3 regions of the Rhizobium ruizarguesonis genome follow, and region 1 is predicted to be linked to each of the others. Evidence: predicted binding sites of a transcription regulator. Region 1 holds the regulator's gene; each other region holds the start of a gene.
The links. The regulator LexA, encoded in region 1, represses DNA repair genes until DNA is damaged. The targets are predictions, from matches to a motif close to TGTTCNNNNTGTGTTCNG.
Positions count from the first base shown of each region.

Region 2: the regulator LexA is predicted to act here: its motif matches at 5,959-5,976, upstream of J3P73_RS23845 (helicase-related protein).
Region 3: the regulator LexA is predicted to act here: its motif matches at 4,800-4,817, upstream of J3P73_RS37670 (ImuA family protein).

Region 1 is NZ_CP071678.1:2,303,603-2,313,703, reverse strand. Features, by position in the region: gene J3P73_RS11530 (GNAT family N-acetyltransferase) at 1-72, opposite strand, end outside; gene J3P73_RS11525 (SGNH/GDSL hydrolase family protein) at 75-716, opposite strand; gene J3P73_RS11520 (pyruvate dehydrogenase complex dihydrolipoamide acetyltransferase) at 736-2,085, opposite strand; gene J3P73_RS11515 (pyruvate dehydrogenase complex E1 component subunit beta) at 2,101-3,480, opposite strand; gene pdhA (pyruvate dehydrogenase (acetyl-transferring) E1 component subunit alpha) at 3,496-4,542, opposite strand; gene J3P73_RS11505 (FtsB family cell division protein) at 4,688-5,008, opposite strand; gene eno (phosphopyruvate hydratase) at 5,145-6,419, opposite strand; gene kdsA (3-deoxy-8-phosphooctulonate synthase) at 6,561-7,406, opposite strand; gene J3P73_RS11490 (VOC family protein) at 7,403-8,299, opposite strand; gene lexA (transcriptional repressor LexA) at 8,499-9,218, shown strand; gene J3P73_RS11480 (ComEC/Rec2 family competence protein) at 9,199-10,101, opposite strand, start outside.
Region 2 is NZ_CP071678.1:4,887,488-4,897,588, reverse strand. Features, by position in the region: gene J3P73_RS23895 (DUF1868 domain-containing protein) at 1-77, shown strand, start outside; gene J3P73_RS23890 (glutathione S-transferase family protein) at 91-738, shown strand; gene rpmF (50S ribosomal protein L32) at 894-1,079, shown strand; gene J3P73_RS23880 (hypothetical protein) at 1,225-1,632, shown strand; gene phaR (polyhydroxyalkanoate synthesis repressor PhaR) at 1,627-2,199, opposite strand; gene J3P73_RS23870 (acetyl-CoA C-acetyltransferase) at 2,422-3,603, shown strand; gene phbB (beta-ketoacyl-ACP reductase) at 3,674-4,399, shown strand; gene J3P73_RS23860 (hypothetical protein) at 4,543-4,701, opposite strand; gene J3P73_RS23855 (YMGG-like glycine zipper-containing protein) at 4,893-5,147, opposite strand; gene J3P73_RS23850 (DUF3309 family protein) at 5,175-5,330, opposite strand; gene J3P73_RS23845 (helicase-related protein) at 6,138-9,395, shown strand; gene J3P73_RS23840 (RNA-binding S4 domain-containing protein) at 9,398-9,802, shown strand; gene fdxA (ferredoxin FdxA) at 9,997-10,101, shown strand, end outside.
Region 3 is NZ_CP071678.1:4,985,598-4,995,698, reverse strand. Features, by position in the region: gene leuB (3-isopropylmalate dehydrogenase) at 1-228, opposite strand, end outside; gene J3P73_RS24360 (pyridoxal-phosphate dependent enzyme) at 398-1,330, shown strand; gene leuD (3-isopropylmalate dehydratase small subunit) at 1,391-1,999, opposite strand; gene J3P73_RS24350 (VOC family protein) at 2,134-2,556, opposite strand; gene J3P73_RS24345 (hypothetical protein) at 2,668-2,901, opposite strand; gene J3P73_RS24340 (HpcH/HpaI aldolase/citrate lyase family protein) at 3,040-3,957, shown strand; gene J3P73_RS24335 (DUF1737 domain-containing protein) at 3,957-4,163, shown strand; gene J3P73_RS24330 (metallopeptidase family protein) at 4,238-4,675, opposite strand; gene J3P73_RS37670 (ImuA family protein) at 4,837-5,781, shown strand; gene J3P73_RS24325 (Y-family DNA polymerase) at 5,822-7,237, shown strand; gene J3P73_RS24320 (error-prone DNA polymerase) at 7,234-10,101, shown strand, end outside.

The sequences.
Region 1 (10,101 bases):
GATATCCGCCAGAATCGCCAGCTCCGAGGCATCCCGCCGTGAGGCCTGCCGGAGGGCGATGAAGGAGGTCATGGTCAGATCCCCAGCATCATCCGCACGATCGATTCCAGCCCGCGGCCGAGCGCACGCGTATTCTCCGCATCGAGGTGAATGCCATCGATCGGTGTGGTCTTGGCGACGGAATTGCCGTCGAAGAAGCCACAACCGAGTTCGTCGGCAAGATCACGATAAAGCGTTGCAAGTTTTGCCGATTCCTCGATGCCGCCCGGAAACGACGCGGCGAAGGGCACATTGCCCGTCGCGCGGATCGCCGGCGGCGCCACGATCAGAATCTCCGGCCCATCGAATTCGAAGGGCCAGGCGTGATTGCGGATCAGCCGCACGAGCCGGCTGATGCCCTGGCATGCGGCAAAGGCCGAGCCCGCCACGACCGGCTTCATGTCATTGGTGCCGAGCAGAAGGACAACGAGGTCGAGCGGCGCATGCGTCTGCAGGATCGTCGGCAGGATGCGCGCACCGTTGCGGTCGCAATCGGCGAGGTGGTCGTCGAAAGCGGTCGTGCGGCCGTTCAGGCCTTCGGCGATGACGCGCGCCTCACTGCCGAGCGCGGCTTGAAGCACGCTCGGCCAGCGATTCTTGTAGTCATGACGGCCGATCGTCTCGGCGTCATAACCCCAGGTCAGCGAGTCGCCATAGCAAAGAACGGTCTTGGTCATTTCCGCCTCCGCGCCGCTATCAGACAAGCATGCCCATCGGGTTCTCGATGTAGCCCTTGAAGGCCTGGAGCAGCTCGGCGCCGAGCGCGCCGTCGACGCAGCGATGGTCGGTCGAGAGCGTGACTGACATCACGGTGGCGATTGCCATTTCGCCCTTCTTGACGACAACCCGCTGTTCGCCGGCACCGACCGCGAGGATCGTCGCATGCGGCGGGTTGACGACGGCTGCGAAGTTCTTCACGCCCATCATGCCCATGTTGGAGACCGAGCTGGTGCCGCCCTGATATTCCTCAGGCTTCAGCTTGCGATCCTTGGCCCGCTTGCCGAGATCGCGCATCTCGTTGGAGATCGTCGACAGGGTCTTTTCCTCGGCCTTGCGGATGATCGGCGTGATCAGGCCGCCGGGGATCGAGACAGCAACGCCGACATCGGCGTGCTTGTGCTTGACCATGTTGCTGTCGGTCCAGGAGACATTGGCATCCGGAACGTCGCGCAGCGCCAGCGCCATGGCCTTGATGACCATGTCGTTGACCGAGAGCTTGTAGGCCGGAGCGTTGTCCTTGCGCGGAGCCGCATCGTTCAGCTGGGCGCGCAGCGCCAGCAGCGCATCGAGTTCGCAATCGACGCTGACGTAGAAATGCGGGATCGTCTGCTTGGATTCGACCAGGCGCCTGGCGATCGTCTTGCGCATGCCGTCATGCGGCACGAGCTCGTAGGAACCAGGTTCGAAGAGCTTAAGCACGGCTTCTTCGGACGCGCCCTTCGGTGCAGCGGCGGCCGGAGCCGGCGCGGCGGCCGCAGATACGGGCGCAGCAGCAGCCTTGGCGCCACCGCCGGCAACGGCGGCTTCGATGTCGCTCTTGACGACGCGGCCGTGCGGGCCGGAGCCTGCAACTGCCGAAAGGTCGATACCGGCTTCCTTGGCCAGCCTGCGGGCAAGCGGCGAAGAGAAGGTGCGGTTGCCATCAGATGAAACCGAGGCGGCTGCGGCGGTGGTTACAGGTGCCGCAGCCGGAGTAGACTGGGCGGGAGCCGGTGCAGCCTCGGCCTTCGGCGCGGCTGCACCGTCAGCTTTCGGGGCCGGAGCGGCGGAACCCGCACTGCTTGCGGCAGCGGAGACATCCTCGCCATCGGCGGCGAGAACCGCTATCAGCGCATTGACCTTGACGCCTTCGGTGCCGGCGGCAACGACGAGCTTGGCGACAGTGCCTTCATCGACGGCTTCGACTTCCATCGTCGCCTTGTCGGTTTCGATCTCGGCGATCACATCGCCGGACTTGACCTTGTCGCCTTCCTTGACCAGCCATTTGGAAAGATTGCCTTCCTCCATGGTCGGAGAGAGGGCGGGCATCGTGATATTGATCGGCATCGAAACACCCTCCCCTTATTTGTAGCAAACAGCCTTCACCGCATCGACCACTTCGCCGACGTTCGGAAGGGCGAGCTTTTCGAGATTGGCGGCGTAAGGCATCGGAACGTCCTTGCCTGCGATCGTCAGGATCGGCGCATCGAGATAATCGAAGGCCTGCTGCATGACGCGGGTGGCGATTTCGGTGCCGACTGATGATTGCGGATAACCTTCCTCGACGGTCACCAGACGGCCGGTCTTCTTCACCGATTCGATCACAGCCGGCAGGTCCATCGGGCGGATAGTGCGAAGGTCGATCAGTTCGACATCGATGCCGAGCTTTTCGAGTTCGGCGACAGCCTTGATCGCATAGGTCATGCCGATGCCGAAGGAGACGACCGTGACGTCCTTGCCCGGACGATGGATGCGCGCCTTGCCGATCGGCAGGACGAAATTGTCGAGCTTCGGCACATCGAAATGCTGGCCGTAGAGAATTTCGTTTTCGAGGAAGATGACCGGGTTCGGATCGCGGATCGCAGCCTTCAGCAGGCCCTTGGCATCGGATGCCGTGTAGGGCATGACGACCTTCAGGCCGGGAATGGCGCTGTACCAGGCTGCATAATCCTGGCTGTGCTGGGCGCCGACACGGGCCGCTGCACCATTCGGGCCGCGGAAGACGATCGGAGCGCCCATCTGGCCGCCTGACATATAAAGCGTCTTGGCAGCGGAGTTGATGATCTGGTCGATTGCCTGCATGGCGAAGTTGAAGGTCATGAATTCGACGATCGGCCGAAGGCCGGCCATTGCGGCACCGACGCCGACGCCGGCAAAGCCATGCTCGGTGATCGGCGTATCGACGACGCGGCGGGGGCCGAATTCCTGCAGCAGCCCCTGCGTGACCTTGTAGGCGCCCTGATATTCGGCGACTTCCTCGCCCATGACGAAGACGTTTTCGTCGGCGCGCATTTCCTCGGCCATGGCGTCACGAAGCGCTTCGCGCACGGTCGTCGACACCATTTCGGTGCCGGCCGGGATTTCGGGGTCGTTCTGCACCTGGGCTTTCGGCTCGGCCGGAACGGGTGCGGATGCCGGAGTTGCGGCAGCCGGTTTTTCCTCCTGCGCGGCCTGCGGTGCAGCAGCCGGAGCGGACGCAGACATGTCGGATGCGGATTCACCGTCCTGCAGGAGAACGGCGATCTTGGCGTTCACCTTGACGCCTTCGGTTCCGGCAGGAACCAGAAGCTTGCCGATGACGCCTTCGTCGACGGCTTCGACTTCCATCGTCGCCTTGTCGGTTTCGATTTCGGCGATCACGTCGCCTGAGGTGACCTTGTCACCTTCCTGCTTCAGCCATTTGGACAGTGTGCCTTCTTCCATGGTCGGAGAGAGGGCGGGCATGAGGATATCGATAGGCATGGGTTCCCTCCCCGATTAGAGCAGAATGTCGGTATAGAGCTCGGATACATCCGGCTCCGGATCGGCCTGGGCGAAGTCGGCGCTGTCGGCGACGATGTCGCGGACATCCTTGTCGATCGCCTTCAGATCGTCTTCGGAAGCCCAGCCCTTTTCGACGAGGCGAGCCTTGACCTGTTCGATCGGGTCGTGCTCGGAGCGCATCTTCTGCACCTCGTCCTTGGAGCGATACTTCGCCGGGTCGGACATGGAGTGACCGCGATAACGATAGGTCAGCATTTCGAGAATGATCGGGCCCTTGCCGGAACGGCAATGTTCGAGCGCCTCGTCGGCCGCCGCCTTGACGGCGCGGACGTCCATGCCATCGACCTGAATGCCGGGGATGCCGAAGCCGGATCCACGCAGCGAGTAATTCGACTGCGCGGTGGCGCGGGCGGTCGAGGTGCCCATGGCGTAACGGTTGTTCTCGACGATATAGACGATCGGCAGCTTCCAGAGAGCAGCCATGTTGAAGCTCTCGTAGACCTGGCCCTGGTTGGCAGCGCCGTCGCCGAAATAGGCGATGGAGACATTGTCGTTGCCGCGGTAGCGGTTTGCGAAGGCAAGACCCGTTCCGAGCGAGACCTGGGCGCCGACGATGCCGTGACCGCCGTAGAAATGCTTCTCTTTCGAGAACATGTGCATCGAGCCGCCTTTGCCGTGGGAATAGCCGCTGCGACGCCCGGTCAGTTCCGCCATGACGCCGCGCGCTTCCATGCCGGTTGCCAGCATATGGCCGTGGTCGCGATAGGCGGTGATGACCTGGTCGCCATCCTTCTGCGCCATCTGCATGCCGACGACGACAGCTTCCTGACCGATGTAGAGGTGACAAAAGCCGCCGATGAAGCCCATGCCGTAAAGCTGACCGGCCTTCTCCTCGAAGCGGCGGATCAACAGCATCTCGCGATAGGCCTTCAGCTCTTCATTGCGATCGAAGTCGGCTACCGGGCCGCCATTCGATGCTTTGGCTGCCGGTTTTGCTGCAGTTTTGCGGCTGGAAACGGTCGCGGTCTTTCGCGGCGCCATTCAACCCTCCCTATGGGTTTGTCGTTTCTTGGTGGCGCGTACCATAGGGAAGAAATATGACCACAGCAATGCCATAATTGCATGGCTCGTATTCGGCACTAAATTATTGATAAATATACAGAAATAGCAATTAACCAATTTCAAGTTAATTGGAATAGTGATTGAATACGACGATCTCGTCCGCGCGCGACATATTGAGCTGATAGCGCGCTTTTTCGTCCAGCATATCCTTGTCGAGCGAGCCGTCACTCAGGAGCGCGACCTGATTTTCCAGATGTTCGCGCTTCGCCTTCAAGATCGCAAGCTCTTTGTCACGCGCGACACGCTGATGCTCGAACGCCTCCGTCGCGCGCAGGCCGTAATCGCCATGGATGCAATGATAACCGAAATAGGAGAGGAAGGCGACCGTCATGGCCGGAATGACGAAGCGGCCGATCTTTCTCTTCTTATGATGCTTTGTCCACATACACGCATGCTCTTGAACGCATTACCAATTCGTTCAATCTAGCGCGCAGAGATTAACCGTTCGTTGACTCTAAAAACCGCGCAATAAAAAACCCGCGCCGAGAGGCGCGGGCCAAACCATTGGAAATCAGATCCGATCAGCCGCGAATGATCGAGCGGCCGGCATACTGGGCCTGCGGGCCGAGGCCTTCCTCGATGCGGATCAGCTGGTTGTACTTGGCAAGACGGTCAGAACGCGACAGCGAGCCGGTCTTGATCTGACCGCAGTTGGTGGCGACCGCGAGATCGGCGATGGTCGAATCTTCGGTCTCGCCGGAGCGGTGGGACATGACGGCGGTATAGGCCGCCTTGTGCGCCGTGTTGACGGCATCGAGGGTTTCCGTCAGCGAGCCGATCTGGTTGACCTTGACGAGGATCGAGTTGGCAACACCCATGCGGATGCCGTCGCGAAGACGGGCGGAGTTGGTGACGAAGAGATCGTCGCCGACGAGCTGGGTCTTCTTGCCGGCCAGGTCGGTCAGCGTCTTCCAGCCATCCCAGTCGTCTTCGGCCATTCCGTCCTCGATCGAGATGATCGGATACTTGGCGGCGAGCTCGGCCAGATATTCGGCCATGGCGCCCGATTCCAGCGTGCGGCCTTCCCCTTCGAGAACGTATTTGCCGTCCTTGAAGAATTCCGTCGAGGCGCAATCGAGGCCGAGGTAGATGTCCTCGCCCGGCTTGTAGCCGGCTTTCTCGACCGACTTCATGATGAAGTCGAGAGCTTCCGGCGCGCTCTTCAGGCCCGGTGCGAAACCGCCTTCGTCGCCGACATTGGTGTTGTGGCCCTGTGCGGCAAGTTCCTTGCGCAGCGTATGGAAGACTTCCGAACCCATGCGCACGGCTTCGGCGATCGTATCGGCGCCGACCGGCAGGATCATGAACTCCTGGAAATCGATCGGGTTGTCGGCGTGGGCGCCGCCGTTGATGATGTTCATCATCGGCACCGGCAGCAGGCTGGCGGAAGCGCCGCCGACATAACGGTAGAGCGGCAGGCCGGAAGCCTGGGCGGCAGCCTTGGCAACGGCGAGCGAGACGCCGAGGATGGCGTTGGCGCCGAGGCGCGACTTGTTCGGCGTGCCGTCCAGCTCGATCATGATGTTGTCGATCTGGATCTGGTTTTCGGCGTCAATGCCGCCGATCGCGTCGAAGATCTCGGTGTTGGCGGCGTCGACCGCCTTTTGGACGCCCTTGCCGAGGTAGCGCTTGCCGCCGTCGCGCAGTTCGACCGCCTCATGCGCGCCCGTCGAGGCGCCCGAGGGAACGGCCGCGCGGCCCATGCTGCCATCTTCGAGATAGACATCGACTTCGACGGTGGGGTTGCCACGGCTATCGAGAATCTCGCGGGCGATGATATCGGTGATTGCAGTCATGGGTTCTTCCTGCTCGGTGGGTGATAAGTCGGTTCGAAAACTGTCTTAGTCGAAGGCGGGCAAATTACAATGCTGCAATTTCCAGCCTTCGAACCGTGTTCGGATCTCGCCTATAGCACGATCATGTCAGGCTGTTGAACGTCAAGCCTTGGCGACCGCATCGAAGGCGAGCAGCTTTTCAAGCAGCCGCGGCATGTCCTTGAGATAGACCATGTTGGGGCCGTCGGAAGGTGCATTGTCGGGGTCCTGATGGGTTTCGATGAAGACCCCGGCGATACCGGCAGCCACCGCTGCGCGCGCCAGCGTTTCCACGAATTCCCGCTGACCGCCGGAAGAATCGCCCTGCCCGCCCGGCTGCGCCACAGAATGGGTCGCATCGAAGATAACAGGGGCGCCCATCGCTGCCATGATCGGCAGCGAGCGCATGTCGGAGACCAGCGTATTGTACCCGAAGGAGGCGCCGCGCTCACACAGCAGCACGTTCGGATTGCCGCTGGCATTGAGCTTCTTCAGGACGTTCTTCATATCCCAGGGAGCGAGGAACTGGCCCTTCTTGACATTGACGACGCGGCCGGTCTTGGCGGCGGCGATGAGAAGGTCGGTCTGGCGGCAAAGGAAGGCCGGGATCTGCAGGACGTCGACGACCTTTGCCACCTCCGCGCATTGCTCTGCGGTATGAACGTCGGTCAGGACAGGAAAGCCGAATTCCTTCTTCAGGTCGGCAAAGACCTCCATGCCCTTTTCGATCCCGATACCGCGTTCAGCCGAGAGCGAGGTCCGGTTCGCCTTGTCGAAGGAGCTCTTGTAAACGAGGCCGATGCCGAGCTTTTCACAAAGCTCTTTCAGCGTGCCGGCAACCATGAAGGCGTGGTCGCGGCTCTCCATCTGGCAGGGGCCGGCAATCAGCGACAGGCGGCCGGTATTGGAAAAGCTGACCTGGCCTTGGCCCTCGCCGATCCTGACTTCTGAATTCGTATCAGTGCTCATCGTGTTTCCTCGAAGGCGAAGAGCGCGCCCTGCCCGGGCGCAGGCTTCACCACAATGCGATTGTTCTTGCGCGTGTATGTCACCCCGTTAGCAGCCAAATGCGCTTCTGTCACGGCAAGATCGGCGACGGCAAAGAGGATTGCCCTGCCGCGCAGGCCGCGATCGCCGGATGAGACGGCGATGTCGAAATAGGCTTCCAGCCCTTCCTGCGTCATCAGGCTGATTTTCGCGTTCGACGCTGCGATATTGACGCCAAAACTCGTTTTCTCGACTGTCGCTTGCGCCACGGCAAGGCCGACGAAGGCAGCAAAGGCGGCGGCGTCGGGTGCGCAAAGCGCTATCTCGGTTATGCCGCTGACGCCATTGGCATGCGTCTCCAGCGCGCCGCGGTCGGCCGGCAGCGGATTGACGCGCTCGACGGTGAAGAGGAAGAGGTCAGGCGCGCGCAGGTCGCCGGCGAAAGCCAGTTTGAAGCCGGCAATCGTCTGCGCACCGTCCGGCATCGTCATCGGCCGGGTGAACTGCAGCACTTCGCCAGCGCTCGATCCGTCGCCGACGAAGTTCTGATGATCGAGGCTGGCATCCTCACTGCCGAAAGCCAGCCCCGAAAGCCCTTCCTCGCCGCAGCGGAAGCGGAAGGCACGGTTGCGGGCGGTGAAGACATTGCCTTGCCGCGCAGAAGCCTCGCTCTCCTCGGCGCTCGCAATCCCGAGCGGCTCCAGATAGGTCTTGTCGGCAAAAAAGACGCAGGCATTCTCCGTTCCGAAGGGATGGCGCGCATCGGCGGCAACGGTGAAGCCGAGCTTGCCGATCCTTTCGCGCGCCACATCAATATTGACGACGGGCAGCACGACATGATCCAGCGGATGCGGTTTGGCGGAATGCGTGTTCATCATAATCCCTCCTCAAAACGGCAAGAGATTTGCGACAGCGCCACCCTCAATGCAAGACTTGTGTCCCAATCCGGCCAATGAAAATAAAAATCTCGACGAGTTGGCGCGAAGTTTTACGGAAATTTAGCTACTTGCGGAACACATATGGAACATATAGTGTCTGTTCTGGATTTGTTTCAATCACGAGGTCACAACGTCGATGCTCACGCGCAAACAACAGGAGCTTCTCCTTTTCATTCACGAGCGCATGAAAGAATCCGGCGTTCCGCCGTCTTTCGACGAAATGAAGGATGCGCTGGACCTCGCCTCGAAGTCCGGGATTCACCGGCTGATCACGGCGCTCGAGGAACGTGGCTTCATTCGCCGCCTACCGAACCGTGCTCGTGCGCTTGAGGTCATCAAGCTTCCGGAGGCCTACAGCCCCAGCATTCAGCCCCGGCGCGGCTTTTCGCCGAGCGTCATCGAGGGCAGCCTCGGCAAGCCCCAGCCGGTCGCCGCCCCCGCTGCCGCAAAACCCGTTGCCGACAACGGCAACTCGGTTTCCGTGCCGGTCATGGGCCGTATCGCCGCCGGCGTTCCGATCTCGGCGATCCAGAACAATACCCACGACATCGTCGTTCCGGCCGACATGCTCGGTTCCGGTGAACATTATGCGCTGGAGGTCAAGGGCGATTCGATGATCGACGCCGGCATCTTCGACGGCGACACGGTGATCATTCGCAACGGCAGCACCGCAAGTCCCGGTGACATCGTCGTGGCTCTCGTCGACGACGAGGAAGCAACACTCAAACGCTTCCGCCGCAAGGGCGCCTCGATCGCGCTCGAAGCCGCCAACCCGGCTTACGAGACCCGAATCTTCGGGCCGGACCGCGTCAAGGTGCAAGGCAAACTCGTCGGTCTCATTCGCCGCTATCACTGACACTGGGCGGGCCGGATTCGGCAAAACTGTTGCTGCGCCAGTCATAGGCGCGATGGCGCATCCATGGCCGCGACAGATCATCGAATGCGGCTGTGACGTCCAGGCCGGCATCGGCGAAGCGTAATTCGACGGAACCGGTCCTGCGCAGCGTCTCACCGGTGAAGAGCGTCGCACCTGAGCGGCAGCTGTTGAAGCGCAGGCGCACCGACGTCACGACGATATCGGCCGCATCGCAGGCCGGACCGAGATAGGCGGCATTGTCGATGACAGCAACCACGCGACCATTGCCAAGCCTTGATGTGCACCAGGCCTTCTTGACGCAAGAAAAGCGGTTTGCGTCAGCGCTCGTTGCAGCCGCCCGCATCGCCGACCTTGCTTCGTTCTGCTGATCGCGGGAAAGCCTGACGCGGCGGTCTTCTCCCTCCGGCGGGATAGCAGGCCCCTCCAGCATCTTCGGCGGGTGATGCGTCGGCAGGACCAGCGCTCTCTGCCACTGGTCGAAGATGAAATCCGGCGGTCTTTCGCGGTTGGAAGCCATGGCCGCCGTCTCGACGACCGCGACGAGACCACCATCCTCCGAAATTACCAGATCCGGCGGCCGGGGAACTGGCAGAAGCAACAGGATGAGTGTTGCGACCGCGATGATTGATGTGCCGATATGGCGCAGCCGGGTGCGGAGCAGCGTCAACAGCAGAAAGCCGGCGACGGCGACCGCGAAATACCAGGCGGGCAAGCGGCCGACGTCGATATTGCCACCCCAGCCGGACACGGTCTTTGCGACCGCGATCACCAGATCGAGGCCGAATCCGACGACCTTCCAGGGCAAAACGTCCAGACCGAAAGGCATGAGCAGCATCGCCAGCAGGCCGGCCGGCATGATGAT
Region 2 (10,101 bases), 2.5 Mb from region 1:
TGACACCGCCGGCATTCTGCATGTTCGAGGATATGAACCATTTCCACGAATTGCTGATCTTCGATTTCGAAGCCTGAACGGGAGAGCCTCATGGACAAACCGACGCTTTACATCGCCAACAAGAACTATTCCTCCTGGTCGTTCCGGCCGTGGATGGCGCTGACGGCTGCCGGAATCGATTTCGAGGAAGTCTTGATCCCCTTCGACGATGCGGGTGGCAATCCCAATATCAAGGCGGTATCGCCGACCGGGCGGGTGCCGCTTCTCAAGCACGGCGCATTGAAGATCTGGGAATCGCTGGCGATCATCGAATATGTCGCCGAACTTTATCCGGACGCCGGCCTTCTGCCGAGGGATCGGGCCGAGCGGGCGCTCGCCCGCTCGGTTTCGATGGAAATGCTCTCGAGCTTTCGGGCGCTGCGCAGCGCCTGCCCGATGAATATCCGCCGGCCGAAGGGCAAGATCGCGTTGCCGGATGGTGTCGACGCCGATATCAGCCGCATCGAGACGATCTGGCGCGACCTCCTGCAGCAATCCGGCGGACCGTTTCTCTTTGGCGCGTTCAGCGGGGCGGATGCGATGTTTGCGCCTGTCGTCAACCGGTTCGACATCTATGATCTCGTCAGCCGAAACGACATCCTGGCCTATATGGAGACCATGAAGGCGCATCCGGCCTGGCGGAAATGGGAAGAGGCGGCCCGCGCCGAGCCTTGGATCGTACCGGAGGACGAAGTCTGAGCCTGGAATCATCGGCTTCGCAAAAAATACGCATGGGGACTGGTCAAGGCCACCCCTTGCATGTATAAGCGCGCCAAATTCCGAAATCGCGACATGTCCGTTTCGGCCGCCAGTGTGGCCGTGGGAATGTTTTGCCCGCAAGTGGAGTAAGAGAAATGGCTGTACCGAAGAGAAAAACAAGCCCGTCCAAGCGCGGTATGCGCCGTTCGGCAGACGCCCTGAAGGCTCCGACCTACGTCGAAGACAAGAACTCCGGCGAACTGCGTCGCCCGCATCATATCGACCTGAAGACCGGTATGTATCGCGGCCGCCAGGTTCTGACGCCGAAGGAAAGCGCATAATTTCCCGATCCGGCTTGTCCGATCAAAGTTTTAAGGCCGGCGTCACGCCGGCCTTTTGCATTTCGACGATATAATATTTGCAATGACTTGCAGTCAGGCAACGGTTTGCGGCAGTATTCTTCCATGATGCGCTGGGAGATTGCAGATGATAGCCGCCATGCCCCTAATGATTATCCCGTTTATTCTTTACAATCTTGCGATGCTGGGCCTGATGGGCGATGGCGGCATTCCGGCACTGCAACATGATATCATCGTACTGTCGATGATCTCGGGCGCCATCTGGAGCATGGCGCTCGGCGATCTTTTCATCGTCATCGCACTTGTCGTGCTGTTCTTCGAAATCCTCAAAGCGACCAGAACCGGTCCCGGCAATCTCGTCAACCACATGCTGTCGATGCTGGTGTTCATCGCGTTCCTGGTCGAGTTTCTGCTCGTCCGGGATGCTGCGACGCAGGTGTTCTTCATTTTGATGACGATCGCTCTGATCGATGTCATCGGCGGTTTTGCCGTGTCGATCCGGAGCGCCGGGCGGGATGTCTCGATCGGATTATAGGTTGTCGAGCTTGTTCTGAAGGGCGCGGAGCTGTTCCTTCAACTCGTCGATATCCTTGGCCTCGGCCTTGCGGCTTTCCTTGGCGGGCGGCGTCATGAAGGGCGAGAACATCTGCATCGCCTGCTGAAACAGCTCGGTATTGCGGCGAACATGGTCCTCGACCATCTGCATCGGCAACTGCAGGTTCTTGCCGAGCGGCGTTTCGCCGAAGGCGCGGGTCACCTGCTCGCGCATCTGGGCCTGCTGTTCGGTGAAGGAGCGCATCGAATGTTCGAGAAAGCTCGGCACGACCATCTGCATCTGGTCGCCGTAATAGGTGATGAGCTGGCGCAGGAAGGAGATCGGGAGCAACGTGTTGCCGGTCTTCGATTCCTGTTCGAAGATGATCTGGGTCAGCACCGAATGGGTGATGTCATCTCCGCTTTTTGCATCTTGTACGGTAAATTCTTCGCCCTTCTTCACCATCTCCGCCAGGTCTTCCAGCGTCACGTAGGTGCTGGTGCCCGTGTTGTATAGGCGGCGATTGGCGTATTTCTTGATAACGATCTGACCCTCATGCTTCGCCATATCAGTCTCCTGAACCCCCGTCTGATTTATGGATATTCCTCCACTTGAGACTGTAAACGCAAAAGAAGGCCGGTGACAATCTCTTTGTGCGATGCGGCAAACCTTTCACAGAGCAGATGAATCGGGCTTTCGCGGAAGGCTGCCGGTCTTCGCGTTTGACTTGTGCTCCAAGCTTTGCCAGTTTCCACTTATGTAAGTGAGACGAAAACGAGGAGCGTCCCCATGAGCAATCCATCCATCGTCATCGCCAGCGCCGGGCGAACAGCAGTCGGCGCCTTCAACGGCGCTTTCGCGACAGTCCTCGCGCATGAGCTCGGGGCGGCCGTCGTCAAGGGCGCTCTCGAGCGCGCAGGCGTCGATCCCGGCGAGGTGGATGAGGTGATCCTCGGCCAGGTGCTTTCCGCCGGTGAGGGCCAGAACCCGGCCCGCCAGGCGGCGATGAAGGCCGGTATTCCGCAGGAAGCGACGGCCTGGGGCGTCAATCAGCTCTGCGGCTCGGGCCTGCGCGCGGTCGCGCTTGGCATGCAGCAGATCGCCACCGGCGACGCCAAGATCATCGTTGCCGGCGGCCAGGAATCCATGACGATGGCGCCGCATGCCGCGCACTTACGCGGCGGCGTCAAGATGGGCGACATGAAGATGATCGACACGATGATCAAGGACGGCTTGACCGACGCTTTCCACGGTTACCACATGGGCATCACCGCCGAGAATGTTGCGCGCCAGTGGCAGCTTTCGCGCGATGACCAGGATCAATTCGCCGTCAGCTCGCAGAACAAGGCGGAGGCAGCGCAGAAGGCCGGTCGCTTCGTTGACGAGATCATCCCCTACGTCATCAAGACACGTAAGGGCGACGTTACGGTCGATGCCGACGAATATATCCGTCACGGCGCTACGCTGGAGGCGATGGGGAAATTGCGCCCGGCCTTCGACAAGGACGGCACGGTCACGGCCGCGAACGCGTCCGGCCTCAACGACGGCGCCGCTGCGGCGGTGCTGATGAGCGAAGCGGAGGCGGTCCGGCGCGGCATCCAGCCGCTCGCCCGCATCGTTTCCTGGGCAACGGCGGGTGTCGATCCGCAGATCATGGGCACTGGACCAATCCCGGCGTCGCGCAAGGCGCTCGAGAAGGCCGGCTGGTCGGTGAACGATCTCGATCTCGTCGAAGCCAACGAGGCCTTCGCGGCGCAAGCCTGCGCCGTCACCAAGGATCTCGGGTGGGATCCGTCGATCGTCAACGTCAACGGCGGGGCGATTGCGATCGGCCATCCGATCGGCGCCTCCGGCGCGCGCGTTCTCAACACGCTGCTGTTCGAAATGAAGCGCCGCGGCGCGAAGAAAGGTCTCGCCACGCTTTGCATCGGCGGTGGCATGGGTGTGGCCATGTGCTTTGAAGCGCTTTAAATAGCATACGATCCATGTTTGATTGAAGATCCCGCCAAGCGGCGGGCGAAAAACAAAAGGGGAGCGGAACATGAGCAGAGTGGCTTTGGTCACCGGGGGCACACGCGGCATCGGCGCGGCAATATCCATGGCACTGAAAAATGCCGGATACAGGGTCGCCGCCAGCTATGCCGGCAACGACGAGAAGGCCAAAGCCTTCCACGACGTTACCGGCGTTCCGGTGTTCAAATGGGATGTTTCGGATTACCTCGCCTGCGGCGAGGGAATTGCCAGGGTCGAAAGCGAGATCGGTCCGGTCGAAATCCTCGTCAATAATGCCGGCATCACCCGCGACGCGATGTTCCACAAGATGACGCAGCAGCAATGGCATGAGGTAATCAATACCAACCTCACCGGCCTGTTCAACATGACGCATCAGGTCTGGACCGGCATGCGTGACCGCAGCTTCGGCCGTATCGTCAATATCTCGTCAATCAACGGGCAGAAGGGCCAGATGGGCCAGGTGAACTATTCGGCGGCCAAGGCGGGCGATCTCGGCTTCACCAAGGCGCTGGCTCAGGAAGGCGCGAACAAGAACATCACCGTCAACGCCATTTGCCCCGGTTACATCGGAACGGAAATGGTGCTTGCCGTGCCGGAGAAGGTGCTGAACGAACGCATCATTCCGCAGATCCCCGTCGGCCGTCTCGGCGAACCGGAAGAGATCGCGCGCTGCGTCACCTTCCTCGTCTCCGACGATGCCGGCTTCATCACCGGTTCGACGCTGACGGCCAATGGCGGACAGTTCTTCGTCTAGGCATTGCTTCTTCGACTGAACAGTACGGATTAGATTCAAAACAATGGCGCGTCCGGCAGGACGCGCCATTGCTGTTTATCGATGTCTGTCGGTGATGCCGGCGGCGATCTTGTGACCGAAGTGGTGGTGCGTTTTCGGGAAGATCAAGAGCGGCGGTCGGTGTTCGGATGTCGCTGTGTCCGAACTCTGGCCGGCACTTTGCGCAGCGAGCGGTCTTCGCGGCTGAGGGCTGATATCGTGGTCGTCAGGAAAGCCGACGCGATGAGAACGACGACGAGAGAATTCAAGAAAATCTGGGTCATTGGAGGCGTTCCTTTCAACTGCGCTCGGCGGCTGTGCCTGCCGCTGCACTCGTGAAAGAAATATGTGCCTGCCCGTTGGGCGGTGGTAGATTTGACTTTCGCAACCGATTGTCAACGTCACGTTGACGAATGGACCAGCAAAGAAAACGGGCGCCGAAGCGCCCGTTGGGAGTCCGAGATGCTTTTGCCGATCAGCAGCGGGCCTCGTAGCGGCGGCCGTAGCGGTCGCGATAGACGCAGTAGCCGCGGCGTTCGACCGAGTGGCCGATCAGGGCGCCGGTCAGGCCACCGGCAACGGCGCCGACGGCTGCGCCGCCCCAGCTGTTGGTGACGACACCGCCGATGACCGCACCAGTGCCGGCGCCGATCGCCGTGCCTTGTTCGGTCGCTGTGCAAGATGCGAGTGCGCCGACGAGCGCACCAATAAGAACAATCTTCTTCATCATGTCGTAACTCCCCAGGTTAGTTGGCCTTTAGACGCGGCCCATTAGTACAAGGATAATGATAATCACGAGAACTAGCCCCAAACCGCCAGAAGGTCCATAGCCCCAGCCACGGCTATAACCCCAATTCGGCAAGGCTCCGATCAAGAGCAGAATGAGGATAACAAGTAGTATTGTGCCAAGCATGGTGTGTTTCCTTCATTTCACCGGCAATTTGGATGGACGAGAAACACGCATTGGCGATTTTTGTTCCCGGTTGAGCTCCGAATTGTGAGGAGCCCTGATTCAGGGTTTAATTTCCGTCATTTCGGAAAATTGCCGCTATGGTTAAAAAGACATGCAAATACAATATGTTGCGGTGAACAAAGCGGGAAAATCGAGATGTCGCCGATTCGTCAGCGATTCGTTCCGTGTTTGATCGGAGCCCCAACATGGGCCGCCTTGACTTAACGCCGTCTGAATCCAGCTCTCGAAAGATTAGTGCCGATGCGACGCGGCGGGGCAAAGGGATCTGCCATCGATCCGCATCTAGCATCCGGACCTGAGGCCGCTACCAGATGTGGCCGTGAACGAAAGGTGAAAATGGTGGAGTCAGCGATTCGTCTCCGATTCGTTCCGGCTTTGGTCGAGAGGTTAATTTCGGGCGGATTTTCGCCCGTTCAACATGGGGGCGGGAATCGTCACCCGCGACCTCGAAAATGCAAACGGGAGAGAGTCTCGCGATTCAGCATCTAGTGGGAAAAAGTGATTCAAAATCAATACTTAGCCGTGAACAAAAGCTGAATCAGCGAGAGTCAGCGATTCGTCGCTGATTCGTTCTCACGCTGTTCCGAATCGGAAATTCGGGCATTCCGCACGACTCGCAAAGGTCGTAATCCCCGAGGCATTTTGAAATCTGCCCTTGCGTTTGCGGCGGCAGCTGTCCATGTGTTCTCTGCTTCCATCCAGGAAGCAAGATTTTCCTGGGGCCACCCGCCTCATTTGCATGGACTCATGACTCTGACTTCGCAGCCGATGATTCTGAGCGGGCGCGGTGTGACCGCGGTGCTCGGGCCGACCAATACCGGCAAGACCCATTATGCCATCGAGCGCATGGTCGCGCACGGTACGGGCATGATCGGCCTGCCGCTCAGGCTACTGGCGCGCGAGGTCTATACGCGGGTGGTGGAGAAGGTCGGCGCGCAGAATGTGGCGCTGGTCACCGGCGAGGAAAAGATTTCGCCGCCCAATGCGCGTTTTTCCGTGTGCACCGTCGAAGCGATGCCGCGCGAGACCAAGGCCGCCTTCGTCGCGATCGACGAGGTGCAGCTCGCCGGCGATCTCGAGCGTGGCCATATCTTCACCGACCGCATCCTGCATCTTCGCGGCCGCGAGGAAACGCTGTTGCTCGGCGCGGCGACAATGCGGCCGATCCTGCAGCAGCTCCTGCCCGGCATCAATATCGTCGAGCGGCCGCGGCTTTCGCATCTTTTTTATGCCGGGCAGAAGAAGATTACCCGACTGCCGCAGCGCTCGGCCATCGTCGCCTTCTCCGCCGACGAGGTCTATGCCATCGCCGAGCTCATTCGCCGGCAGCGCGGCGGCGCGGCCGTCGTGCTCGGTGCGCTGAGCCCGCGCACCCGCAATGCGCAGGTGGCGCTCTATCAGGCGGGCGACGTCGAATATCTGGTGGCGACCGATGCGATCGGCATGGGCCTCAACCTCGATGTCGATCACGTCGCCTTTGCCCAGGACCGGAAATTCGACGGTTACCAGTTCCGCAATCTCAATCCGGGCGAACTCGGCCAGGTCGCCGGGCGTGCCGGGCGGCACGTGCGAGACGGGACCTTCGGCGTCACCGGACAGGTCTCGCCTTTTGACGAGGAGCTGGTGCAGCGCATCGAGGGGCACGAATTCGACAACGTCAAGGTTTTGCAGTGGCGGACGACGGAGATGGACTTCTCCTCGATCGCATCGCTGCGCGCCAGCCTTGAGGCGGCACCGCGTGTGCCGGGGCTGACGCGGGCGCTGCCTGCGGTCGACCAGCAGGCGCTGGAACAGCTTTCGCGTTATCCCGAGGTCATCGATCTCGCTGACAGGCCGGCGCGCGTCGAAAAACTCTGGGAGGCTTGCGCGCTTCCCGACTATCGGCGTATCACCCCAGCACAACATGCCGATCTTATCTCGACCCTCTTTTCCGATCTCGTCCGCTATGGCACGGTGAACGAGCAGTTTCTCGCGGAGCAGGTTCATCGCTCCGATCGAACAGATGGCGAAATTGACACGCTTTCGGCGCGAATCGCGCAGATAAGGACCTGGACCTACGTTTCGAATCGGCCCGGTTGGCTTGCCGATCCGACACACTGGCAGGAAAAGACGCGGGAAATCGAAGATCGATTGTCCGACGCGTTACATGAAAGGTTGACGAAACGCTTTGTTGATCGCAGGACATCTGTGCTCATGAAGCGCCTGAGAGAGAATGCGATGCTGGAAGCTGAAATCAGTGTGAATGGCGATGTCTTCGTTGAAGGACATCATGTAGGGCAATTGAGCGGATTCCGCTTCACGCCGGTGGCGGGAACGGAGGGACCGGATGCCAAGGCGGTTCAGGCTGCGTCGCAGAAGGCGCTCGGGCTCGAGTTCGAAGCCCGCGCGGCCCGGATGCATGCCGCCGGCAACAGCGATCTGGCGATCGGCTCGGATGGTTTGATCCGGTGGCTGGGCGATCCGGTGGCGCGGCTTTCGGGCAGCGATCACATCATGCGTCCGCGCGTGATCCTGCTGGCTGACGAGCAACTGACGGGTAATGCGCGCGATCACGTCGCCGCCCGCATCGAGCGCTTCGTCAATCATCATATCAGCACGGTGCTGAAGCCGCTCGACGACCTGTCGCGCGCCGAGGACCTGCAGGGACTCGCCAAGGGGCTTGCCTTCCAGCTCGTCGAGAATCTCGGGGTGCTCTTCCGCCGCGACGTGACCGAGGAGGTGAAGTCGCTGGACCAGGAGGCCCGTGCTTCCATGCGCCGCTACGGCGTGCGTTTCGGCGCCTATCATATCTTCGTTCCCGCACTTCTGAAGCCGGCGCCGGCCGAGCTCATTACGCTGCTCTGGGCGCTGAAGAATGACGGTTTGGACAAGCCGGGCTACGGCGATCTCATTCCCGTGCTTGCCGCTGGCCGCACCTCCGTGGTCACCGATCCGAGCTTCGAGCGGATGTTCTACAAGCTGGCCGGCTTCCGTTTCCTCGGCAAGCGTGCCGTGCGCATCGACATTCTGGAACGGCTTGCCGATATCATCCGTCCGTTGCTGCAGTGGAAGCCTGGTCAAAACAACCGTCCGGAGGGCGCCTATGACGGCCGTCGCTTCACGACGACGACGGCGATGCTGTCGATCCTCGGTGCGACACTCGAGGACATGGAAGAAATCCTCAAGGGACTTGGCTATCGCGCCGATGCCGTGAAGGCGGAAGAAGCATCGGTCCATCTTGCGACGCAGGATGCAGCCTCAACGCCTGCCGTCAGCGCGCAAACGCCCGTGGAAGAGACAGCCGAAAGGGCCGACCACGACGATGCCGACGGCGCCGCTGAAGAGACTGCTGCCGAGCCATCCGCAACCGAGGCGGCTTCGGCGGTCGTCGACGCGCCCGTGACGGAAGCGGTCGAAACAGCCGCTCCGGCTGAACCGATCGAGACATCCACTCCTGCGGAAGCCTCAGTCGCCGAAGAAACCTCCGCTCCTGCTGAAGCGGTATCGGCTCCCGAGGAAGCAGAAGCCGGCGAGCCGGTAGAACCGAAGCCGGTTCTTCTGTGGCGTCTCGGCGGTCGCAACGACAATCAGCGCCAGGCGCGCGGCGGGCATGGCGAACGCCGTGGCGGCCAGGGCCAGGAGCGCGGTCAAAACCAGGAGCGCGGCGACCGCAATCGCCGGCCGGGCGGCGGTGAAGGCGGCGAGGGCAATCGCGGTGGCGACGGCCGCGACAACAATCGCCAGAACCGTGGCAAGGACGGCGCCGGTCGCGATGGCGGCCGACCACAGCAGGCAAGGGGCGATCGCAATAACCAACCACGGGGCGACCAGCCGCGCGGTGACCGGCAGGATCGTGGCGATCGCAAGGATCGCGGCGAGCGTAACGATCGTAACGACCGCAATAACAATCGTGGCGGCTCACAGCCGCTGCGCTTCGAGGCTAAGCCGCCGCGCAAGGAGAAGCCGATCGATCCGGATTCGCCTTTCGCCAAGCTCGCAGCTCTCAAGGAGCAGATGAAGAAGTAATCATGAGCGTGGAGACACAGCCGACAAGCGGTTCGCGCCAGCGCATCGACAAGTGGCTGTTCTTCGCGCGCATGGCGAAGTCGCGCTCGTTGGCGCAGAGCCATATCCAATCGGGCCATGTGCGCATCAACGGCGAGCGTTGCAACCATCCGAGCCAGATGGTCAAACCGGGCGACCGTATCGAGCTCAAGCTGGAGCGGCGCGATGTCGTTCTCGTCGTGCGCCTTGCCGGCGAGCGGCGGGGGCCTTACGAGGAGGCGCGCCTGCTCTACGACGACCAATCCCCGCCGCCCGATGAGGCAAAACGTCTCACGCCCTATGAGCAGGCGATCCGGGCGACCGGCGCCGGCCGTCCGACCAAAAAGGAAAGACGTGCAATCGACAGGCTGATGTCGGACGAGGATTAGAAAACTCTGTCTGCGGCGGCGGTTTTTGCAGATCGTTTATCCTTGAAATCCGGCGCTAAAGCCGATACGTCACTGACAACCTGCCGGAAGCGTGCTTGCCTCCCAAGCCTGCTCACGCTTTTCCTCCGGCACGGGGATAGGCGCGACGTTCCAGGTTGCCCGGCCCCATCCGCATGGAAATCCTGGAGTTCTTCATGACCTATGTCGTGACCGACAATTGCATCAAGTGCAAATACACCGATTGCGTGGAAGTCTGCCCTGTCGACTGCTTCTACGAGGGCGAGAATTTCCTCGTCATC
Region 3 (10,101 bases), 2.4 Mb from region 1:
GCCGACGGCGCCGAAGAGAACGGCATCGGCGGCAAGCGCCTTCTGCATGTCGGCTTCCGAAATCGCCGCGCCATGCGCATCGTAGGCGCAACCGCCGACAAGGCCTTCGTCGGTGACGAAACCGGCATTCATTGCCTCGTTCATATAGGCGATGATCTTGCGGACCTCGCCCATGGCCTCGGGACCGATGCCGTCACCCGGCAGCAGGAAAAGATTGCGCGCTGTCATGAAACCCTCCTGGGAAAAACAAGTTGCGGTTTCTTAGACCCCGGAAATGGGCATTTCAAGCGAGAGAAGGGGTGAATCGGTACGCTTCGCTCTGAGCAGCGATGATTGCTCCTGTGCCCGCAAACGGATTAGAAAGGCAGCTCCACCTTATTTCCCTGGATGGTTCCCCATGCCTTTCGTACCTCTCCATCTCGACACGCCCTTGGTTCAGACAGCACCTGGCTATAGCGCCAGCGGCAAACCGCTCTGGCTGAAGCTTGATGCGCTGCAGCCTGCAGGCAGCTTCAAGCTGCGCGGCGTCGGCCGGCTTTGCCAGCATGAGGTGGAAAATGGCGCGCGCGAGATCTTCTGTGCTTCCGGCGGCAATGCCGGCATTGCGGCAGCTTATGCCGGCCGGGCGCTCGGTGTGCCGGTCACGATCGTCGTGCCGGAGACGACAGCGGCCGATGTCCGCCAGACGATTGCCGCAACGGGCGCCAATGTCCTCGTTCATGGTTCGGTTTTCGATGAGGCCAATGCCCATGCGGTCGAACTCGCCCGAAGCCGCAAGGCAACCTATGTGCACCCCTTCGACCATCCGCTTCTGTGGGATGGCCATGCCACGCTGATCGACGAGGTGGTGGCGAAGGGGGCAAAATTCGATTGCGTCGTCACCAGTGTCGGCGGTGGCGGGTTGCTTGCCGGCATTGTCGAGGGCTTGAAGCGAAACGGGCTTTCCGATGTGCCTGTTATCGCCGTCGAAACGGAAGGGGCGGCTTCGCTGAACGCCAGTCTCAGGGCGAATGAGCGCATCACCCTTCCCGCCATTACCTCGATTGCCAATTCGCTCGGCGCGCGGCAGGTGGCACAGCATGTCTTCGACCTGCCGAAGCATCATCCAATCGAAAGTGTTGTCGTCAGCGACGCCGATGCCGTTGCCGCCTGCCTGAAATTTGCCGATGCGCAGCGCATTCTGGTCGAGCCGGCTTGCGGCGCGGCCCTTGCTGTTGCCGATGTGCATGCCGGACTGCTTCAGCGCTTCGACAATCCGCTTATCGAAGTCTGCGGCGGCATCGGCGTGTCGCTCGAAAAACTCAGGGGCTGGAAAGAAAAATTTCTTTGACCCACACCAAAGAAAAAGCCGGGCAAAGCCCGGCTCGATCGGTTACCGATTGAATTGGGCTCAGGCTGCCCAGGGGTGCGAAGCGGCGTTCTTCTTTTCGAAGCTATCGATCGCCTTGCCCTTTTCGAGCGTCAGGCCGATATCGTCGAGACCGTTCAGCAGGCAGTGGCGCTTGAATTCGTCGAGATCGAACTTGATCAAGCCACCATCGGGGCCGGTGATCTCGAGGTTTTCGAGGTCGACGGTCAGGATGGCATTGGAGCCGCGCGAGGCGTCGTCCATCAGCTTGTCGAGGTCTTCCTGGCTGACCTTGATCGGCAGAATGCCGTTCTTGAAACAGTTGTTGTAGAAAATGTCGGCGAAGCTGGTCGAGATCACGCAGCGGATGCCGAAATCGAGAAGCGCCCAGGGGGCGTGCTCGCGCGAGGAGCCGCAGCCGAAATTGTCGCCGGCAACGAGGATCTTGGCATCGCGATAGGCCGGCTTGTTCAGCACGAAATCCGGGTTTTCTGAGCCGTCCTCATTGTAGCGGGCTTCCGCGAAGAGGCCGGTGCCGAGGCCGGTGCGCTTGATCGTCTTCAGATAATCCTTCGGAATGATCATGTCGGTGTCGACGTTGACGACCGGCAGCGGCGCTGCAACGCCCGTGAGCTTCACGAATTTATCCATGATCCATGCTCCATTTCAGCAAATCTACTTTCTGAATTTGCATCTAGTCCAGTTTTTCGCCGAAATGAAGGAGAATCTTTTCACAGACGGCGGCCACGCGACGTTTCGCGCGATCCGCCGATTGAGCCTATCCCTTATTTGGACGGTGCGTTCAGGCCCCAGAGGACGCCGAACGGATCACGAAGCTGGCCGTAGCGGTCACCCCAGAACATCAGTTCGACCGGCATGACAACATCAGCGCCGGCAGCCACGGCACGGTCCCACCAGAAATCGATATCGTCGATCACCAGTTGAATGGCGAAGCCTTCATGGCCTTTGAAGGGATGGCCGTATTCGGGATAGGCATCCGACAGCATGAGGGAGCTGCCGTTGATGTAGAGATGCACATGCATCGTTCGGCCGCTCTCGTCGACCGGCACGAGATACGCCTCTTCGGCGCCGAAAGCCTTCTTGTAGAATTCCGCAGCTTTCAGCGCGCCATCGACCGTCACATAGGGCAGCAGGCCATTCTTGACCGGTGGCATCTTGATCGGGTTGCTCTCTGTCGTCGTATCCATACTTGTCCTCCATTCGTTTTTGAAGCGCGGGCTGAATGCCTGGCTGCTTCAAAGACGTAACATGGAAGCGCGATGCGACAGTGTCGGCCAAATTTTTCAGCGAAAAGATGATCAGAGATCGATGATCGTGCCGCGGCCGTCGTTCCACACCCGCATTTCGCGCTGGCCGTTGTTTGCCTTGGCGCGAACCGGAGCGGGCTTCATCTTCATCGAAAGCGCACGTCCGACCATGATCACGGTCAGGATGCCGCCGGCGGCGAGCGTCACCGAAAAGGTGAGAAGCAGCATAGCCACGAAAACGGTGGCGCCGGCAAGCATGAGGAAGATGGAGCGAATGTTCTGCATGGTTAGAGACCTTTCTTCGGAAAGGAATGTGGTCCTTCTCTTTCCTCTCTGCAAGGCAAGCATGGCTTTTTGTTGTTCTGCTCGATGTTCTGGGGTGGGCTGCTTGCTTCGGCTTTCAAAGCTTGGCAGTAATTCCCCATGAGCCGAAACCCCACGACCCGCTCCGCCCGCCTGCGCCGTTCGGTGTTGAGCGTACCTGCCATCAATCCCCGCGCCCTCGAAAAAACCCATGCTGTCGATTGCGATGCGGTGATCTTCGATCTCGAGGATTCCGTGGCGCCGGAAAGAAAGGCGGAAGCGCGGGAAAATCTGAGGCGCTTCTTTTCGGCTCGGCCGCTGGAAGGCAAGGAACGGATCATCCGCATCAATGATCTGTCGACCGATTTCGGTCTGGCGGACATGGAACTGGTAATCGCGCTCAATCCCGACGCCGTGCTGCTGCCGAAGGTCGACGAACCGCAGGATGCTATGGCGCTCAGTGACCTTCTCTCCGAGGCCGATGCACCGGAAGATCTGCGCATCTGGGCGATGATCGAGACACCGCGCGGCATCCTGAATGCGGCTGTTATCGCCGAAGCCGGGCGCACACCGGGCTCGCGGCTCGATTGCCTCGTCGTCGGGCTCAACGACCTGCGCAAGGAAACCGCCGTGCTTCCACAGCCGGGGCGGAGCTATCTCGTGCCGTGGCTGATGCAGGTCGTCCTTGCGGTCAGCGCCTACGGGCTCGATGCGATCGACAGCGTCTTCAACGATTTCAGGGACGAACAGGGTTTTGATGCCGAATGCCTGCAGGGCCGGGCCATGGGCTTTGCCGGTAAGATGCTGATCCATCCGGCGCAGATCGAGCCCGCCAACCGCCATTTTGGCCCCGATCCGGCAGCGATTGCGGAAGCGGAGGCGATCATATCAGCCTTTGCCGATCCTGCCTCCGATGGGCTGAACGTCATCAATGCAGGCGGGCGGATGGTCGAGCGGCTGCATCTTGTCCAGGCGGAAAGTCTGGTCCATAAAGCGCACTTGATCGCAGCCCGCGCTGCAGCACGAAAGACGATGTGATGAAACTCTACCGCTTCCTGACCGGTCCCGACGATGCTTCCTTCTGCCACAAGGTCACTGCCGCCCTCAACAAGGGCTGGGCGCTTGAGGGCTCGCCGACCTATGCCTTCAATGCCGCAACCGGCGCGATGCAGTGCGGCCAGGCCGTCGTCAAGCATGTCGAAAGCAAGGATTACGATCCTGAGATGAAGCTCTCCGAGCAGTGAGGCTCAGCGCATAACCCCGAAAATCGCAATCGATTTTCGGAAAGGATTATGCGTGATTGAAAGTAATGGAGCGTCTAGCGTTCGGCAGCTTCCTCGGCGCTTGCCTCGATCCGCTCCATGTCATCGTCGCTCAGCCCGAAATGGTGGCCGATCTCGTGGATCAGGACGTGGGTGATGATATCGCCGAGCGTCTCGTCGTTCTCGGCCCAGTAATCGAGGATGGGGCGGCGGTAGAGGCGGATGCGGTTCGGCATCTCGCCGGTTTCCAGCGTGAAACGTTCGGAAATGCCCCTGCCCTCGAAAAGGCCGAGCAGATCGAAAGGGGTTTCCAGCGCCATGTCCTCGAAAACGTCGTCATCGGGAAAATCTTCGATCTCGATCGTGAGGTTGGTCGTCAGCTGGCGAAATTCATCCGGCAGATGGCTATAGGCCTCCATGGCCAGCGACTCGAAGGTGCTGATCGTCGGCGCATGGCGGTCCCGCCAATCATCGCTCTGGTCTATGCGGGCCATGAATATTCCTTCCTTTGCCGGCCCATATAGAACCTTTATCGCCGATTTTCGAGTGCGGAATCAAAGGCAGGAATAAATTCATAGAAAATGGCCGTTGACTCTTCATTAGCTCTCTGGAATCTATAAGAACATAACAGGAACAAGACGAATTGGAGAACGCCATGGCGCAGCACGCCCTGGCGCGCGAGCGGCTTTTTGCGCTCCGCGAAACCATCGCCAGACTGGAGGGAAAGCTCGCACCGGCGCTTGCCGCGGCGGAGCGGGAAGCCCTGGCGGCAGGAGGTAAGACACCCCGGAGACGCATTTTGCCGCCCTTGGCGTTTGGGGTTGAGTTTCTCGACGGGGCGCTGGAAGGCGGGTTGCCGCTCGATGCGATCACCGAATTCCGCTCGGCTCTGTCTCGTGATGCAGGTGTGGCAAGCGGGCTGGCGATGGCTGTTGCCGCGCGGCTGCAAAAACAGGAAGCGGATGCCGGCAGGCTTATGCCGTTACTCTGGATTGGCGATGCCGTCGGCACGCTGGAGGCCGGTCGTCCTTATGCACCCGGGCTTCGGGATTTCGGGTTGAGCCCGGAGCGGTTTCTCCATGCGGCGCCGCGCAAGCTGGACGAGGCGCTCTGGCTGGCGGAGGTGGCGGTGGAAAGCGCTGCCTTCTCGGCCGTCATCTTCGAAGTGCGGGGCAATCCCGCCCATTTCGGCCTGACCGAAAGCCGCAGGCTCAGTCTCAGGGCGCATGCTGCCCGCCGTCCGCTCTTCCTTGTCCGCCAAGCGGGAGCAGAGGAGGCAAGCAGTGCGGCCTTCCGTCTGCATGTCGAACCAGCCCCATCCGGTCTGCGGCCGTTGCTGGATGGATCGAAACTTTCCGGCAGCATCGGCAATCCGATTTTCCGTCTCACGCTGGAGAAGAGCCGCAATCCGGCCCCGCTCTCCTTTCTTCTGGAGTGGAACCCCCATGACCGCCAATTTCTCCCTGTCGCCGAACCAAACCTCGTTCGTCCTCCAGGCGAACAGTCAGCGCATTCTGGCGCTCAGCTTCCCGCATCTGCCAACGGACCGCATCGCCCGCAAGCGATGGGGGCTCTCCTGGCGTTCGAAAGGGCGTCCTGAAACGCCGCCTATCGTCTGTTCCGGCAAGCTCAACAATGCCATGCGGCTGACGGCACTGGACGAGTTGGCCGAGAGGCTGGGGTTGAGGAAGGAGCTGGGCGTTGCCGAAGCGCGCGCCATGTACCCCATGCTCGAGGTTGCGGAAGAGGATCCGGCGGCCGACCGCCGGTTGCTGGAGGCAATTGCCGACTGGTGCGACCGCTATACGCCGCTGGTGGCGTTCGACGGCAAGGACGGTCTGTTTCTCGACATTAGCGGCTGCGCCCATCTCTTCGGCGGTGAAAAGGCGCTTCTCAAGGATGTGCTGTCGCGGCTTTTCCATATGGGATTCGATGCTCGCGGCGCGGTCTCATCGTCATCGGGCCTTTCCTGGGCCGCGTCCCGCTTCGGGCAAGGCGGCGTGATCGGGGACGAGGCGGCGGAACATGTGCTGATGTCCTTGCCGGTTGCAGCCTTGCGGCTGGAAGGACAAACCGTCGCTGCCCTGAAGAAGCTCGGTCTGAAATATATCGGCGACGTCATCGATGCACCGCGAGCGCCGCTGACCCGCCGGTTCGGCCCGGAGCTGCTTCTGCGTCTCGACCAGGCGCTGGGACGTGAAGAGGAGCCGGTCTCGCCCCGGCGTCCTGTTGCCAGCCTCTCGGCCGAAAGCCGGCTGATTGAGCCCATCGGGACGGAAGAGCAGATCCTTGCCGTCACCAGGCAGGTCGCCATGTCGCTGCAGCCGTCGCTGGAGGCGCGGGGGGCTGGCGGGCGGGTGTTCGAACTGGTCCTGTTCCGCGTCGACGGCAGGGTCTTTCATATCTCCGTCGGCGCTTCGCAGCCGCTTCGCGAACCAAAGTTCATCGCCGGGCTTTTTTCCGAGCGATTGCAGGCGGTCTATGACGATCTCGATGCCGGCTATGGTTTCGAGATCCTGCGGTTGAATGTGTTGCGGCACGATCCCTTCAACGAGGCGCAGGGTGATTTCGAGGGTGACCGGCAGGGAGAGATTTCGCTTTCGGCCTTCGTCGACCGGGTCTCGGCCCGACTTGGTGCGGATTGCCTGCAAAGCTTTCAGCTTCGCGAGAGCCATGTTCCGGAACGCGCCGTCATCACGGTTCCTGTGATGGAGAGCCTTCCCAGGCGGAAGGCGGAGCAGGACATCCAACTTCCTTTCCGCGAAGAGCGCCCGCTGCGGCTCTTTGCAACGCCGGAGCCCGTCGAGACCATACTTGCCGAAGTGCCCGATGGTCCGCCGCAGATCTTCCGCTGGCGGCGCATGCAGCATCAGGTGGCAAGAAGCGAAGGGCCGGAACGGATTGCCATGGAATGGTGGATCGATGGGAATGACGCCGAGGCGCGTGACTATTTCCGCATCGAGGACGAGACCGGACATCGCTTCTGGATCTATCGTCGCGGCTTCTATGGTCGGGAACTCGATCCGCGCTGGTTCATGCATGGTGTCTTTGCATGAGAACCGCACCCGCATTTTGCGAGATCGGCGCGAGGACGAATTTCTCGTTTCTCGAAGGCGCCTCCAGCCCGGAAGAGATGGTCGTGCAGGCCGCTTCGCTGAAGCTCGGCGGCCTCGGCATTGCGGACCGGAATTCGGTTGCCGGCGTGGTGCGGGCACATGCGCAGGCGGAGCAGCTTGAGGAGAGATACAAAAACAGGGATGCGATTTTAGCCGAAGCGAAGAAGAAGGGAAAAACGGAGGTCATTCTCGATCCTATCCGGGTTCAGCCGGGCGCTCGTCTCGTCTTTTGCGATGGAACGCCTGATGTCCTTGCCTATCCGCGCAACCGGCGCGGCTGGGCAAATCTCTGCCGTCTTCTCAGCGCCGGTAATCTGAAAAAAGAGGCGGTCAAGGGGACCTGCATACTGACGGAAGCGGAGCTCGTGGAATGGGGGGACGAGATGATGCTTGCCCTCGTTCCCGATCGCACCCTTGTCGATCATCAGGCGGGTCAGTCGACGCTGGAAGATTATCTGGAACGGTTTCGCAGACGCTTCCGCAAGGCTTTTTTTATGGCGCTGGCGCCAGCCTATGATGGCCGCGACAGGCAGGTCTTTGCGGTGTTTTCCATGCTTGCTGCCCGAAATCGCGTGCCGTTGATTGCGACCAACCAACCACTTTACCATCATCCCGAACGCCGGCCGCTTTCGGATGTCGTGATCGCGATCCGGGAGCATGTGCAGATAGCGCAAGCCGGATTCCTGCTGGCGCCGAATGCCGAACGTTATCTCAAGGATTCACGTGAAATGGTCCGGATCTTCCGGGACTATCCTGGTGCGATCGAAAATGCGCAGGTATTTTTCGACAGCTTGACCTTTTCGCTGAAGGAACTGGAGCACAATTATCCGCCAGAAAACGATCCCGGCGAAACGCCGCAGGAGACACTCGAAAGGCTGACGAAAGCGGGAGCCGCAAGACGCTATCCCGAGGGTATCCCGCCCAAGGTGGCGCAACAGATCGATTATGAGTTGAAACTCATCGGAGATAAGAAATATGCCTCTTATTTCCTGACGGTGCACAGGATCATCCAGCACGCCCGCTATGAACTCAAGGTCTTGTGCCAGGGGCGCGGATCGGCGGCAAATTCGGTCATCTGCTATTGTCTCGAGATAACGGAAGTCGATCCTCAAAAGAGCACGCTTCTCTTCGACCGCTTTATTTCGATGGATCGCGACGAACCGCCGGATATCGATGTCGATTTCGAACATGACCGGCGCGAAGAGGTCATCCAGTTCATCTATAAAAGATACGGCATAGAACATGCTGGGCTGACGGCGGGGGTGACGACCTATCGTACGCGCTCGGCGGGCCGCGAGGTTTCCAAGGCCTTTGGGCTGTCGGAGGATGTCCAGTCGGCGATCAGCAGCCTCGTCTGGGGCTGGTCGGAGGATAATCTCTCGGAGCGGGACGCGAAGGCGGCGGGTCTCGACATCAAGGATCCGGTGACGCAGAACGTGCTGAAATATGCGTCCGAGCTCCTCGGCTTCCCACGCCATCTCACCCAGCATGTCGGCGGTTTCGTCATCACGCGGGACAGGCTCGACGAGGTGGTGCCGATCATGAAGACGGCGATGCCGGATCGCTACATGATCGAGTGGGACAAGGACGACCTCGACAACGTCAAGATCCTCAAAGTGGATGTGCTGGCGCTCGGCATGCTGACCTGCCTGCGGAAGGCCTTCTCGCTGCTTGAATTGCATTACGACGTGAAGAAGACGCTCGCAGACCTCGGCCACAAGGAGCATGGGGGTGAGGGCGAGCCGGTGTACGAGATGATGGGCCGGGCCGATACGCTCGGTGTCTTCCAGATCGAAAGCCGGGCGCAGATGAGCATGCTGCCACGTCTTAAGCCGAAGGTGTTCTACGATCTCGTCATCGAGGTGGCGATCGTGCGGCCAGGTCCGATCCAGGGCGACATGGTGCATCCCTATCTGAAACGCCGGGAGCAACGGGCCAAGAACATTCCGATCAAATATCCGAGCAAGGAGCTGGAAACGGTTCTGGAAAGAACCCTCGGCGTGCCCTTGTTCCAGGAACAGGCCATGCAGATCGCCATTACCGCCGCAGGCTTCAAACCGGCGGAAGCCGACAAGCTTCGCAGAGCGATGGCGACATTCAAGAGAACGGGTACGATCGGTAACTTCGAAAAGCGGTTCATCGAGGGAATGGTCTCAAAAGACTATGATCCGGAGTTCGCGAAGCAATGCTTCAACCAGATCAAAGGCTTCGGTGAATATGGTTTTCCGGAAAGCCATGCCGCCTCCTTTGCGCTGCTCGTCTATGCCTCCTCATGGCTTAAGGCCTATTATCCCGACGTCTTCTGCGCGGCGATGCTGAATTCCCAACCGATGGGCTTTTATGCGCCGGCGCAGCTGGTGCGGGATGCACGCGAGCACGGGGTAAAGATCCTGCCGGTCGATATCAATGAATCGAACTGGGATTGCGGTCTGGAGGAGGATGCCTTCGATCGGAATGCCATCGATTTTCGGCATCATGAGATGCGCGAGATCATCAAGACCCGCCATGCGGCGCGGCTCGGCTTCCGGCAGATTAAGGGCCTTTCGACGGACGATATGGAACGGCTCGTCGACAATCGAGGTGAAGGCTATAGTTCGGTGCGCGATCTCTGGCTGCGGTCCGGTCTGCAGAAATCCGTCATCGAGCGACTGGCGGATGCCGATGCGTTCCAGTCCCTCAAACTGTCACGACGCGACGCGCTCTGGGCGGTGCGGGCACTGGATGTGAAGAGCGCGGCCGAGGAACTGCCTCTTTTCGAGCAGGTCCGTCATGTCGACCTCCAGATCGAGCCTGTAGCGAAGCTG